DNA from 2 places in the Rhizobium sp. N621 genome. Region 1 is predicted to be linked to the other one. Evidence: predicted binding sites of a transcription regulator. Region 1 holds the regulator's gene; the other holds the start of a gene.
The links. Region 1 encodes LexA, which represses DNA repair genes until DNA is damaged. Its sites were predicted from a motif close to TGTTCNNNNTGTGTTCNG; they were not measured.
Positions count from the first base shown of each region.

Region 2: AMK00_RS15175 (putative DNA modification/repair radical SAM protein) is a predicted target of LexA. The motif match lies at 3,496-3,513, and genes of this name have one in related genera.

Region 1 covers NZ_CP013495.1:2,000,421-2,007,321, forward strand. The annotation lists gene AMK00_RS09770 (ComEC/Rec2 family competence protein) at 1-2,190, shown strand, start outside; gene lexA (transcriptional repressor LexA) at 2,171-2,890, opposite strand; gene AMK00_RS09780 (VOC family protein) at 3,089-3,985, shown strand; gene kdsA (3-deoxy-8-phosphooctulonate synthase) at 3,982-4,827, shown strand; gene eno (phosphopyruvate hydratase) at 4,969-6,243, shown strand; gene AMK00_RS09795 (FtsB family cell division protein) at 6,378-6,698, shown strand; gene pdhA (pyruvate dehydrogenase (acetyl-transferring) E1 component subunit alpha) at 6,844-6,901, shown strand, end outside.
Region 2 covers NZ_CP013495.1:3,114,678-3,121,578, forward strand. The annotation lists gene carB (carbamoyl-phosphate synthase large subunit) at 1-748, shown strand, start outside; gene AMK00_RS15170 (UdgX family uracil-DNA binding protein) at 804-2,258, opposite strand; gene AMK00_RS15175 (putative DNA modification/repair radical SAM protein) at 2,258-3,490, opposite strand; gene greA (transcription elongation factor GreA) at 3,756-4,232, shown strand; gene AMK00_RS15185 (glycosyltransferase family 4 protein) at 4,259-5,317, shown strand; gene AMK00_RS15190 (dicarboxylate/amino acid:cation symporter) at 5,548-6,879, opposite strand.

The sequences.
Region 1 (6,901 bases):
TCGGCCTTCTGGTTTCTCGGCAGATCGGATTTTCCCCTCGTTGCATCGCTGCTCTGCCTGCTGGTGTCGGCGGCCGCGGTTTTCCTCACCGGTCCCAGCCGGCCGATCTTGCGCGCAAGTTTCATGGCGCTGGCACTTTTCGCCGGCGGCATGCTCTCGGCTCAGTTCGAGAGCTGGCGGGCTTCGACGGTGATCCTCGATTCATCCGTGACGACGACGGTGACCGGCCGTGTCGAACGGCGGGAAGGCGACGGCCGCGGGCGCTGGCGCTACATTCTTGCCGTCACCGGCACCGAGGCGCCGGAGCTGAAACGGCCGCCGAGACGCATCACCGCGATCGTCCGGGGCGCCGATGCGCCTTTCGAGATCGGCGACATCATTACCGGCAAGGCACGGCTGACGCCGCCGGCCGGCCCCGCACTTCCCGCGCTCAACGACTTCTCCTTCGGTGCCTATTTCGACGGCATCGGCGCCAACGGTTTCTTCTACGGTGCGCCGGAGAAACTCGACTTGGAGGCAGGCCCGCAGGCGGACAGGTCGACGGACGCGCTGCTCGAATGGCTCTACCGGCTGCGCAGTAGCATCGGCGACCGCATAAGATCGATCCTGCCCGGCGACACCGGCGCTTTTGCCGCTGCCCTGGTGACGGATGAACGGCGCGCCATCTCGAAGACGACGACGGAGGCGCTACGCCAGTCCGGCCTTGCCCACATCGTCGCGATCTCGGGCCTCAACATGGCGCTGTCGGCCGGCATTTTCTTCGTCGGTTTCCGGATGCTGCTCAGTCTCTTTCCCGGTGTCGCCCAAGCCTATCCGACAAAGAAGATCGCCGCCGCCGGCGCGCTCATCGCCGTCACCGCCTATTACCTGATCTCCGGTTTCGGGGTTTCGGCCGAGCGCGCTTTTATCATGATGGCCATTATGCTGATTGCCGTCTTCTTCGATCGGCCGTCGATCAGCCTGCGCAATATCGTTCTCTCTGCGCTCATCATCATCGCCATTTCACCTTCTGAAGTATTGGGACCGAGCTTTCAGATGTCCTTTGCCGCGACATTGGCTTTGGTATCGGGCTATCAGCTGTGGAAGGACAGGCGTGTCCGCGAAAGCGCTTTTCTGAAACTGCCGATCATCAGGCCGGTGGTTGCCGTCGCCGGTTTCTTCGGCGGCGTCTTCCTGACCTCGCTGATCGGCGGCTTTTCCACCGCACTGTTTTCGATCGAGCATTTTCATCGCCTGACGGCTTACGGCCTGCCGGCAAACCTTGCGACGATGCCGATCATCTCCTTCATCGTCATGCCGGCCGGGTTGCTGGCGATGTTGCTCATGCCTTTCGGTGTGGACGCTCCACTCTGGAAGGTGGTGGGATTCGGCCTCGATCTGGTGATTGCGGTCGCCAAGACGGTGTCCGGCTGGGGCGGTGATATCGGCGTCGGCCGCTTGCCCGCCTGGTATTTCGCAGTGGCGGTGGCAGGCTTTCTGCTGCTGACGCTGCTGCGCACCCGGCTGCGCCATGTCGGCACATCGATCATCGCCATCTCGACGCTCATCGTGCTGCTTCTGCCGCTTCCCCGGCCGCCGGATCTGGTGATTTCGGAGGATGGCAGTCTGGTTGCGGTCGTCGCGGCTGAGGCAATAGCTTCCAACCGTGAAAACCCGCCGGATTTCATCTTCGACCAGTGGCAGCGAGCGCTGGTCCTGCCGACACATGATCCGCCGAAGATGCTGGATGGTCCGGCTATCCCGCCGGAAGGAGAAGACCGCCGTGTCAGGCTTTCCCGCGATCAGCAGAACGAAGCGAGCGCAGCGATGCGGGCAGCCGCAGCAGGCGGTGAAGCAAACCGCTTTTCCTGCGTCAAGAAGGCCTGGTGCACATCAAGACTCGGCAATGGCCATATCGTCACCGTCATCGACAATGCCGCCTATCTCGGTCCGGCCTGCGATACGGCCGATATCGTCGTGACCTCGGTCCGTCTGCGCTTCGACAGCTGCCGTTCAGGCGGCACGCTTTTCACCGGCGAGACGCTGCGCAGGACCGGTTCCGTCGAATTGCGCTTCGCCGGTGCCGACCTGGAGGTCACCACCGCCTTCGATGCTTTGTCGCGACCATGGATGCGCCATCGCGCCTATGATTGGCGCAACGATCGTTTTACCGATTCCGGCCCATCCGGCGTCAGTGATAGCGACGGATGAGGCCGACGAGCTTGCCCTGCACCTTGACGCGGTCGGGTCCGAAGATGCGGGTCTCGTAGGCCGGGTTGGCGGCCTCGAGCGCGATCGAGGCACCCTTGCGGCGGAAACGCTTCAGCGTTGCTTCCTCGTCGTCGACGAGGGCAACGACGATATCGCCGGGACTTGCGGTGCTGCCGTTGCGGATGATCACGGTATCGCCGTCGAAGATGCCGGCATCGATCATCGAATCGCCCTTGACCTCCAGCGCATAGTGCTCACCGGAGCCGAGCATATCCGCGGGAACGACGATGTCGTGGGTGTTGTTCTGGATCGCCGAGATCGGAACGCCGGCGGCGATACGTCCCATGACCGGCACGGAGATGGAGTTGCCATTGTCGGCGACCGGCTTTGGCGCAGCGGGGGCGGCGACCGGCTGGGGCTTGCCGAGGCTGCCCTCGATGACGCTCGGCGAAAAACCGCGGCGCTGTTGAAGGCTGGGGTTATAGGCCTCCGGAAGTTTGATCACTTCAAGCGCCCGGGCGCGATTCGGTAGGCGGCGAATGAAGCCGCGCTCCTCGAGCGCCGTGATCAGCCGGTGGATTCCGGATTTCGAGGCGAGATCCAGGGCATCCTTCATTTCGTCGAAAGAGGGAGGGACGCCGGATTCCTTCATGCGCTCATGAATGAAAAGGAGAAGCTCCTGTTGTTTGCGCGTGAGCATCGACGTCAGACCCCGTGATTGAAACAAATCCAGAACAGACACTATATGTTCCATATGTGTTCCGCAAGTAGCTAAATTTCCGTAAAACTTCGTGGCAACTCGTCGAGATTTTTATTTTCATTCGCCGGATTGGTGCACATGTCTTGCATTGAGCGAGGTGCTGTCGCACATCTCTTGCCGGTTTCAGGAGGGATATTCATGAACGCGCATTCCGCCAAATCACACCCGCTGGATCATGTCGTGCTGCCCGTGGTCAATATCGATCTGGCGCGTGAAAGGCTCGGCAAGCTCGGTTTCACCGTCGCCGCTGATGCGCGCCATCCCTTCGGAACGGAGAATGCCTGCGTCTTTTTCGCCGACAAGACCTATCTGGAGCCGCTTGGCGTTGCGAGCATCGAGGAGAGCGAGGCAGCGGCCCGCCAGGGCAATGTCTTCATTGCCCGCAATCGCGCCTTTCGTTTCCGCTGCGGCGAGGAGGGACTTTCTGCGCTGGCCTTCCTCAGCGAGGATGCCGGCGTCGATCATAAGCGCTTCGTCGGCAACGGCGCGAGCGCCGGTGAGATGTTGCAATTCAGCCGGCCGATGCGGATGCCGGATGGTTCGGAGAGCGTCGGCAGCTTCAAGCTGGCCTTTGCAGCTGATTTGCGCGCCCCCGATTTCTTTCTCTTTACCTGCCAGCGCATCAATTCGTTCCCGACAGATCGCGCCGCGCTGGAGACGCATGCCAATGGCGTGATCGGTATTGCCGAGATCGCGCTTTGTGCGCCGGACCCGGCGGCATTCGCCGCTTTCGTCGGACTTGCGATAGGGCAGGCGGCGGCGGAGAAAACCGGTTTCGGCGTGAATATCGCGGCATCGAATGCGAAGATCAGCCTGATGACGCCGGAAGGGCTGGAGGCCTATTTCGAGCTTGTCGTCTCCTCCGCCGATCGTGGCCTGCGCGGCCGGGCAATCCTCTTCACTGTCGCCGATCTTGCCGTGACAGAAGCGCATTTGGCTGCTAACGGGGTGACCTACACGCGCAAGAACAACCGCATTCTGGTGAAGCCCACGCCCGGGCAGGGTGCGCTCTTCGCCTTCGAGGAAAAACGATGAGCACCGACACGAATTCCGAAGTCAGGATCGGCGAAGGCGAAGGCCAGGTCACCTTTTCCAATACCGCCCGCCTGTCGCTGATTGCCGGCCCATGTCAGATGGAGAGCCGCGATCACGCCTTTATGGTCGCCGGCACGCTGAAGGAGCTTTGCGGCAAGCTCGGCATAGGCCTTGTCTACAAGAGCTCCTTCGACAAGGCGAACCGCACCTCGCTCTCGGCAGAGCGCGGCATCGGCCTGGAGAAAGGCATGGAGGTCTTTGCCGACCTCAAGAAGGAATTCGGTTTTCCCGTCATAACCGACGTCCATACGGCCGAGCAATGCGCCGAGGTGGCCAAGGTGGCCGATGTCCTGCAGATCCCGGCCTTCCTCTGCCGTCAGACCGACCTTCTGATCGCAGCCGCCAGGACCGGCCGCGCCGTCAATGTCAAGAAGGGCCAGTTCCTCGCCCCTTGGGATATGAAGAACGTCCTGAAGAAGCTCAATGCCAGCGGCAATCCGAACGTGCTGCTGTGCGAGCGCGGCGCCTCCTTCGGCTACAATACGCTGGTTTCCGACATGCGCTCGCTGCCGATCATGGCGGCGATGGGCGCGCCCGTCATTTTCGATGCGACCCACTCCGTCGCCCAGCCGGGCGGGCAGGGCGAATCCTCGGGCGGTCAGCGCGAATTCGTCGAGACGCTGGCACGCGCGGCAGTGGCGACGGGTATTGCCGGCGTCTTCCTCGAAACACACCAGGACCCTGACAACGCACCATCCGACGGCCCGAACATGGTCTATCTCAAGGATATGCCGCGGCTGCTTGAGAAATTGCTTGCGTTTGATGCGGTCGCCAAGGCCTGACCTTCAACAGGATGACATGATCGTGGTCTAGGCCACTTGGGAACGCCGATTCGAAGGCTGGTAATTGCGGCATTGTAATTTGCACGCCTTCGCTTATGACAAGCTTCGAACGACTTATCACCCACCGAGCAGGAAGAACCCATGACTGCAATCACCGATATCATCGCCCGCGAGATCCTCGATAGCCGTGGCAATCCCACCGTCGAAGTCGACGTCTATCTCGAAGACGGCAGCATGGGCCGCGCGGCCGTTCCCTCGGGCGCCTCGACGGGCGCGCATGAGGCGGTCGAGCTGCGCGACGGCGGCAAGCGCTATCTCGGCAAGGGCGTCGAAAAGGCGGTCGAGGCGGCCAACACCGAGATCTTCGACGCGATCGGCGGCATCGACGCCGAAAACCAGATCCAGATCGACAACATCATGATCGAGCTCGACGGCACGCCGAACAAGTCGCGCCTCGGCGCCAATGCCATCCTCGGCGTGTCGCTCGCCGTCGCCAAGGCTGCCGCCCAGGCATCCGGCCTGCCGCTTTACCGTTACGTCGGCGGCGCTTCCGCGAGCCTCCTGCCAGTGCCGATGATGAACATCATCAACGGCGGCGCCCATGCCGACAACCCGATCGACTTCCAGGAATTCATGATCCTGCCGGTCGGCGCCGATTCGATCGCCGAAGCCGTGCGCATGGGTTCGGAAGTCTTCCATACGCTCCGCAAGGAGCTTGCCGCGCAGGGCCACAACACCAATGTCGGCGACGAAGGCGGCTTCGCCCCCGGCCTGAAGAGCGCGCCCGAAGCCCTCGACTTCATCATGAAGTCGATCGAGAAAGCCGGCTACAAGCCGGGCGACGACATGTGCCTCGGCCTCGACTGCGCCTCGACGGAATTCTTCAAGGACGGCAAGTATGTTCTCGAAGGTGAAGGCCGCACGCTCGAATCAGGCGCCATGGCCGAATATCTGGCCGAGCTTGCCGGCAAATACCCGATCATCTCGATCGAAGACGGCATGGCCGAAGACGACTGGGATGGCTGGAAGGCACTGACCGATCTGATCGGCAACAAGACCCAGCTCGTCGGCGACGATCTCTTCGTCACCAACTCCGCGCGCCTTCGCGATGGCATCCGCATGGGCGTCGCCAACTCGATCCTCGTCAAGGTCAACCAGATCGGTTCGCTGACGGAAACGCTCGATGCTGTCAACACGGCGCACAAGGCGGCCTATACCGCCGTCATGTCGCACCGCTCCGGCGAAACCGAAGATTCGACCATCGCCGATCTCGCCGTCGCCACCAACTGCGGCCAGATCAAGACCGGTTCGTTGTCGCGTTCCGACCGTCTTGCCAAGTACAATCAGCTGATCCGCATCGAGGAAGGCCTCGGCCCTCAGGCGCAGTACGCCGGTCGCTCGATCATCAAAGGCTGATCCTTCCGATTTTTACGGCTCGACCCGCGCCTCCCGGCGCGGGTTTTTTCTTGCGCTCTTTTTACGGTCAATGAACGGTTAATCTCTGTGCGTTATGCTGAACGAATTGGTAATGCGTTCAAGAGCATGCGTGTATGTGGACAAAGCATCATAAGAAGAGAAAGCTCGGCCGCTTCGTCATTCCGGCCATGACGGTCGCCTTCCTTTCCTATTTCGGTTATCATTGCATCCATGGCGATTATGGCCTGCGGGCGACGGAGACGTTCGAGCGTCAGCGCGTCGCGCGCGAACGAGAGCTTGCCGTCTTGAAGGCGAAGCGCGAACATCTGGAGAGCCAGGTGGCGCTGCTGAGTGATGGCTCGCTCGACAAGGATATGCTGGACGAAAAGGCGCGATATCAGCTGAATATGTCGCGTGCGGACGAGATCGTCATATTCAACCATTATTCCAATTAACCGGAATTCGGTTAATTGGAATTTCTGATTTATTTCCAATAATTTAGCGCCGAATACGAGCCATGCAATTATGGCATTGCTGTGGTCATATTTCTTCCCTATGGTACGCGCCACCGAGAAACGACAAACCCATAGGGAGGGTTGAATGGCGCCGCGAAAGACCGCGACCGTTTCCAGCCGCAAAACTGCAGCAAAACCAGCAG
Region 2 (6,901 bases), 1.1 Mb from region 1:
GTTCGCCATCAAGGACGGCACCGTCTACGTGCTCGAGGTCAATCCGCGCGCCTCGCGCACCGTGCCCTTCGTCGCCAAGACCATCGGCGCGCCGATCGCCAAGATCGCCGCCCGCGTCATGGCCGGCGAGAAGCTCGATGCGACCTTCGCCGCCTATGGGCAGAAGCCCGATCCGCGCAAGCTCACCCACATCGCCGTCAAGGAAGCCGTCTTCCCCTTCGCCCGCTTCCCCGGCGTCGACACGCTGCTCGGCCCGGAAATGCGCTCGACCGGCGAAGTGATCGGCCTCGACACCGATTTTGCCCTGGCCTTCGCCAAGTCGCAGCTCGGCGCCGGCGTCGAACTGCCGCGTGACGGAACGGTCTTCGTCTCCGTGCGCGATGAGGACAAGGCGCGCGTGCTACCGGCAATCCGCATCCTCGTCGAAGAAGGCTTCAAGGTGCTGGCAACCGGCGGCACCGCCCGCTTCCTCGGGGAAAACGGCATCACCGCCACCAAGATCAACAAGGTTCTGGAAGGCCGTCCGCACATCGAGGACGCGATCCGCAACCGCCAGGTCCAGCTCGTCATCAACACCACCGACGGCAATAAGGCGATCTCGGACTCCAAGTCGCTGCGCCGCGCGACGCTGATGCAGAAGGTGCCCTATTACACGACGATGGCCGGCGCCGAAGCCGCCGCCCAGGCGATCAAGGCGCTGAAGGCAGGCAATCTCGAAGTACGGCCGCTGCAAAGCTACTTCGCTTGAGACAGGGCAGCGCTACCGCTCGACGGGCGGTGGCGCGACCTTGACCGGAATCGGTTTATCCGACTTCCGTCATAAGCCGCTGAATTTCCAGTATGTCCTCGCGAAACCGTACCATTTCCTCCGCCTTCAGCCGCTCGTCGGGAATACGCAGCAGATAGGACGGATGCACCGTCACGAACAGCGTCCGCCCGCCTTCGATCGCCATCGCTCTTCCCCTGATATCCTGGAGACGCTGCTTCACATCGGTCAGCGCCGCAAGCGCCGTCGCCCCCATGGCGACGATCAGCTTCGGCTTGACCAGTTCCATTTCCAGATCGAGCCACCAGCGGCAATGCTTCACCTCGCCCATATTGGGCTTCTGGTGGATGCGGCGCTTGCCGCGCGGCTCATATTTGAAATGCTTGACGGCATTGGTGACATAGAGCCTTGAGCGGTCGATACCCGCCTCTGCTATCACCTGGTCGAGCAACCGGCCGGCCGGACCGACGAAGGGGCGGCCGGCAATATCCTCCTGGTCGCCCGGCTGCTCGCCGACAAACATCACCTCCGCATCGCCCGGCCCCTCTCCGAATACCGTCTGGGTCGCATTGGCGTGAAGCGGACAGCGCGTGCAGACCGCAGCCTCCGCGCGCAGCGCTTCGAGTGCGCCCACCGGAGCCTCCGGTTCTGCGGGAAAATTTCGCGCGGCCTGCTGCAAGCGGTCGTGAAAAGGCAGCGATTGCGTCGCTTCCCGCGCCGCCATGTCGCGCACCTTGCTCTCGGCCGATGCGATCAAGCCGGGAATGAGATCGGCTTCCGGCAGGTTCTTCCAGTATTTCTTCGGCATCTCCGCCTGCATCGCCTTCACCTTCAATCGCGCCGGGTTGAAGATGCTGGCATAGTAGGTGCGCCAGAGTTCGTCCGTGGCATCGCTGAGATTGAGCCTTTCGCATGGCTCGTCGGCAATCGTCAGCCGCTCGCCGTCCCAGGCCGCCGAGCCCTTGGGCGTCGCAATCAGCCAGTCCATGTCGGTGAAACGGCGTTGGAAAAAGGGAGCCGTGCGCCTGACGATATGATGGTCCGGCTCGAACCAGGCGAGGAATTTCCGACGACCTGCCGATACCGCGCCAACCTCCTTGAAGCGGACGAACGCCGTCATTTTGTGCGCGTCACGCCGAACGTTCTTCGCCATCAGCCTGGCACGCACGACATCCTCGTCGGAGGTCACCTCAAGCAGCTGCCGGTCCAGCTGCAGCCGCCAGAGCAGATGGTAAAGCAGCGAAAACCGCGCCGGATCGGAATGGCAGAGAACCGTCTCCGCAAGCTCGATGAAGGCGGGCGGCACCGTCATCGGCTTGCGTGATGTCGCAGGCTCCGGCGGCATGGCGTCACGTTGAAACGAAAGATCGGCCTCGGTGCTTTTTTCGCGCCAGTCGATCTCCTCGGGCAAGATGCCGGCGGCCGCCAGGGCGCGTGCGGCATCGCGCCATTCGCCAAGCTCTCCCCGTCCCGCAAGCACGACCCGGCGCATCACAGCAACGACAATTGTTCAGGCTGCGGCTCGAACATGGCGCGCAGGTCCGGGCGGTCGATCAGCCGGCGGGGCGACCAGCCTTCCGCTGAGATGAAGGCTTGGACCTTCTTGATCGAAACGCCGAGCCGCAAGAGATCGTCGAGCCGGAGCCGGCGAAAACGGCGCGCCGAAACGATGGCCTTCACCGTCTTGGTGCCGAGACCGGGCACGCGCAATAACCGCTCGCGCTCGGCTTTGTTGATGTCGACGGGAAATTCAGCCCGGTTGGCAAGCGCCCAGGCAAGTTTCGGATCGAGATTGAGATCGAGCATGCCGCCCGCCTGGTTTGCGGTGATCTCGTCGATGCCGAAACCGTAGAACCGATAGAGCCAGTCGGCTTGGTAAAGCCGATGCTCGCGCATCAGCGGCGGCTTGATCAGCGGCAGGTTCTTCGAAGCATCGGGGATCGGGCTGAAGGCCGAATAATAGACACGCCGCAGGCCATAGCTGCTGTAGAGCCGGCCGCTGCTCGCAAGGATGGTCGCGTCGTTCGCCCCATCCGCCCCGACGATCATCTGCGTGCTCTGGCCGGCCGGGACGAAACGCTGGCGTTTCCCGGTCTTAAGCGTCGGTTCGCCGGCCGCTTCAATCTTCATCCTGAGATCCGCCATCGATCGCCGGATATTGGCCGGCTTCTTTTCCGGTGCGAAGCGGGTGATGCCGCTGTCGGTCGGCAGCTCGATATTGAGCGACAGCCTGTCGGCATGAAGCCCCGCCTCCTCGATCAGACGCGGCGATGCCGCCGGGATTGCTTTGAGATGGATATAGCCGCGGAAATGATGCGTTACACGCAGCTCGCGGACGATACGGACCATCTCCTCCATCGTGTAATCGGAAGAGCGGATGATGCCGGACGACAGGAACAGGCCTTCGATATAGTTGCGGCGGTAGAATTCCAGCGTCAGCCAGACAACCTCCTCCGCCGTGAAGCGCGCCCGCTCGACATTGCTGGAGGAGCGATTGACGCAATAGGCGCAGTCGTAGATGCAGAAATTGGTGAGCAGGATCTTCAGAAGCGAAATGCACCGCCCATCCGGAGCATAGGCATGACAGATGCCGGAACCCTCTGTCGAACCCAGTCCGCCGCTTGTGCTCGAATCGCGGTTCACCGTGCCGCTGGAGGCACAGGAAGCATCGTATTTCGCGGCATCTGACAGGATGGCCAAGCGTTCGGTTAGCGACTTCTTCATTAGAATGTTCTCTATATGTTCCATGGCCTAAAGTCAAATCCCGCCGTCGCCGCCTCTGCCCCGTTTTGGGCACTTCACCCGATGGATCAGCGGGTTGCGTTTCATTTATGCGAATTTTCTGGAAATCGGCCGTGGCGATCTGCTATAAGCACGCGACTAGGATTGTGGCACGGTTCCGAAGTTCCCTTCGGGACCTGTTTTCTTTTGTGTGTGCCTGACTGTGCTGAGGCAAGACCGGCGGCCACAAGGAGTGAAGGACAGAAAAATGGTTGATAAGGTACCGATGACACAGGGTGGTTTCGTCAAGCTGCAGGAAGAACTGCGCTGGCGTCAGCAGGAAGAGCGTCCCCGAATCATCGAGGCGATCGCCGAAGCCCGTGCCCATGGCGACCTTTCCGAAAATGCCGAATATCATGCCGCCAAGGAAGCCCAGAGCCACAATGAGGGTCGCATCACCGAGCTTGAAGATCTGACGGCGCGCGCCGAGGTCATCGATCTTACCAAGATGTCCGGCGATAAGATCAAGTTCGGTGCCAAGGTGAAGCTCGTCGACGAGGACACCGAGGAAGAAAAGACCTACCAGATCGTCGGCGACCAGGAAGCCGACGTCAAGGCCGGCCGCATCTCCATCTCCTCACCGATCGCCCGTGCGCTGATCGGCAAGGAAGTCGGCGATTCCATCGAGGTTAACGCACCCGGCGGCTCCAAGGCCTACGAAATCCTCCAGGTTTCCTGGGGCTGATCGCCCGCCAGACATGAGATCCATCCTTGCCTGATATGCGTGACGTCGAGATCATCGCGCCCAATTTCAAGCGCCGGCTCTCCGGCGTCACGTCGACCATCGTTCAGCTCATCCCATGCCAGATCCGGCTTGGCATGCGCATAGCAACGCTTGGCCCCGGCCTGCCGGAGGGCCTGGCGAAACTGAGATGGTCACAGCTCCCTGGTCTGTGGCGCAGGCCGGCGCGCCGGCGCCATCGCGTCTGGCACGCCCGCCGCAACAATGAGATGGCCGTCGGTATCCTGCTCCGCCATCTCCTGCGCATGCCGCTGAAGCTCATCTTCACCTCGGCCGCGCAGCGCCGCCACACCGCCTACACGAAATGGCTGATCCGCCGCATGGACGCGGTGATTGCAACCAGTGACCGGTCCGGCTCCTTCCTCGAGGTGCCCCACACCGTCATCCAGCACGGCGTTGACCTCTCCCTGTTCCACCCGCCGGAAACCGCCGACGACGGCATTGCTGCGACCGGCCTGCCCGGCCGTTATCTCGTCGGCTGCTTCGGCCGCGTGCGCCATCAGAAAGGCACCGATCTCTTCGTCCAGGCGATGATCGAACTCTTGCCACAGCACCCCGAATGGACGGCCGTCGTCTCCGGCCGCGTGACGGCGGAGCACGTGGGCTTTGGCGAAAAGCTCAAGGCCGATGTCGCCGCCGCCGGCCTCGCCGACCGTATCCTTTTCCTCGGCGAAGTTCCTGACATAAAAGTCTGGTATCGCCGCCTGATGCTTTACGTCGCCCCTTCCCGCAACGAGGGTTTCGGCCTGACTCCGCTCGAAGCCATGGCCTCGCGCACCGCCGTCGTGGCATCGGACGCCGGCGCTTATGCCGAACTCATCGTCAATGGCGAGACCGGCGCCGTCGTCCCCGCGGGTGACGGTGAGGCGCTGACGCGGGCAATGGCCCCCTATATCGCAGATCCGGCGCTGGCGATTGCCCATGGCGAGAATGCGCTGCGCCACGTCAGAGCGAATTTTGCGCTGGAGAAGGAAGCAAACGCCATCGGCGCCGTTTACGACCGCCTTCTCGGCGACAATCGCGGCTGACGCGGAGCAAAAAACGCCCGTTGGTAACGGGCCATCGGACCGCTGCAGAGGTCAGTCAACCCTGCCTCCGTCATGCTCGGGCTTGTCCCGAGCATCTGCCTCGGGTCGATAAGGGCAGCAGATCCTCGGCGCAAGCCGAGGATGACGATGAGTAGAGAACGAGCTTACTCAAAAAGTGAACGGCCCGTTGGATAACGGGCCGCTGCAAAGATTGCCAATGATCACGCTGCTTATTCGGCGGGCTGGAGACCGGCGGCCGACGTCTCCTCGGTCTCGCCGCCCAAGGCTCTGGCAAGCTGCCCCGTATCCAGCTCGTTTTCCCAGCGCGCCACGACGATCGTCGCCACGGCATTGCCGACGAGGTTGGTCAACGCCCGGCACTCCGACATGAAGCGGTCGATGCCGAGGATGAGCGCCATGCCGGCGACCGGCACGGAAGGCACGACGGAGAGAGTTGCGGCAAGCGTGATGAAGCCGGCGCCGGTGATGCCCGCGGCACCCTTGGAGCTCAGCATCGCCACCAGCAGCAGCAGGATCTGGTCGCCCCAGGAGAGATTGATGCCGGTTGCCTGGGCGATGAAGAGCGCTGCCAGCGTCATGTAGATGTTGGTGCCGTCGAGGTTGAAGGAATAGCCTGTGGGAATGACGAGGCCGACGACCGAACGCTTGCAGCCGGCCTTTTCCATCTTGTTCATCAGGCCCGGAAGAGCGGCTTCCGAGGACGAGGTCCCGAGCACCAGCAGCAGCTCTTCCTTGATGTAGCGCAGCAGCGCCACGATCGAGAAGCCATTGTAGCGGGCGACCGCGCCGAGCACGATGAAGACGAAGAGCAGCGACGTGATATAGAACGTGCCGATCAGCATAGCGAGGTTGGCGATCGACCCGACGCCATACTTGCCGATGGTGAAGGCCATGGCGCCAAAAGCGCCAATCGGGGCAGCCTTCATCAGAATGGCGACGAGCTTGAAGACGGGAGCCGTCAGGGCATTGAGGAAATTGACGACCTGCTCGCCCTTTTCGCCGACCATCGCGAGCGCGATGCCGAAGAGCACCGAGAAGAACAGCACCTGCAGAATATCGCCGTCGGCAAAGGCGCCGACGATCGTCGTCGGGATGATATTCGTGAGAAAGCCGACGATGCTCTGCTCATGCGCCTTATCGGCAAAGGTGGCGACGGCCTTCGGGTCGAGCGATGCCGGATCAATGTTCATCCCGGCGCCGGGCTGGACGACGTTGGCGACGATCATGCCGATGACGAGCGCCAGCGTCGAGAAGGTCAGGAAGTACAGCATCGCCTTGCCGGCGACGCGGCCGACCTTCTTCAGGTCACTCATGCCGGCAATACCGGTCGCTACCGTCAGGAAGATGACCGGCGCGATCACCATCTTGACGAGCTTGATGAAGGCGTCGCCGAGAGGCTTCAGCTGGGTGCCGAGATCGGGATAGAAATGACCGAGAATGATACCCGCAGCGATGGCCGCGAGAACCTGGACGTAGAGATGGGAATAAAAGGGCTTCTTGCCCTTGCTGTCTGCGACTGCATCGAGTGGTGCTGCGATCATGATGTCCTCCTAAAGGCTCGTC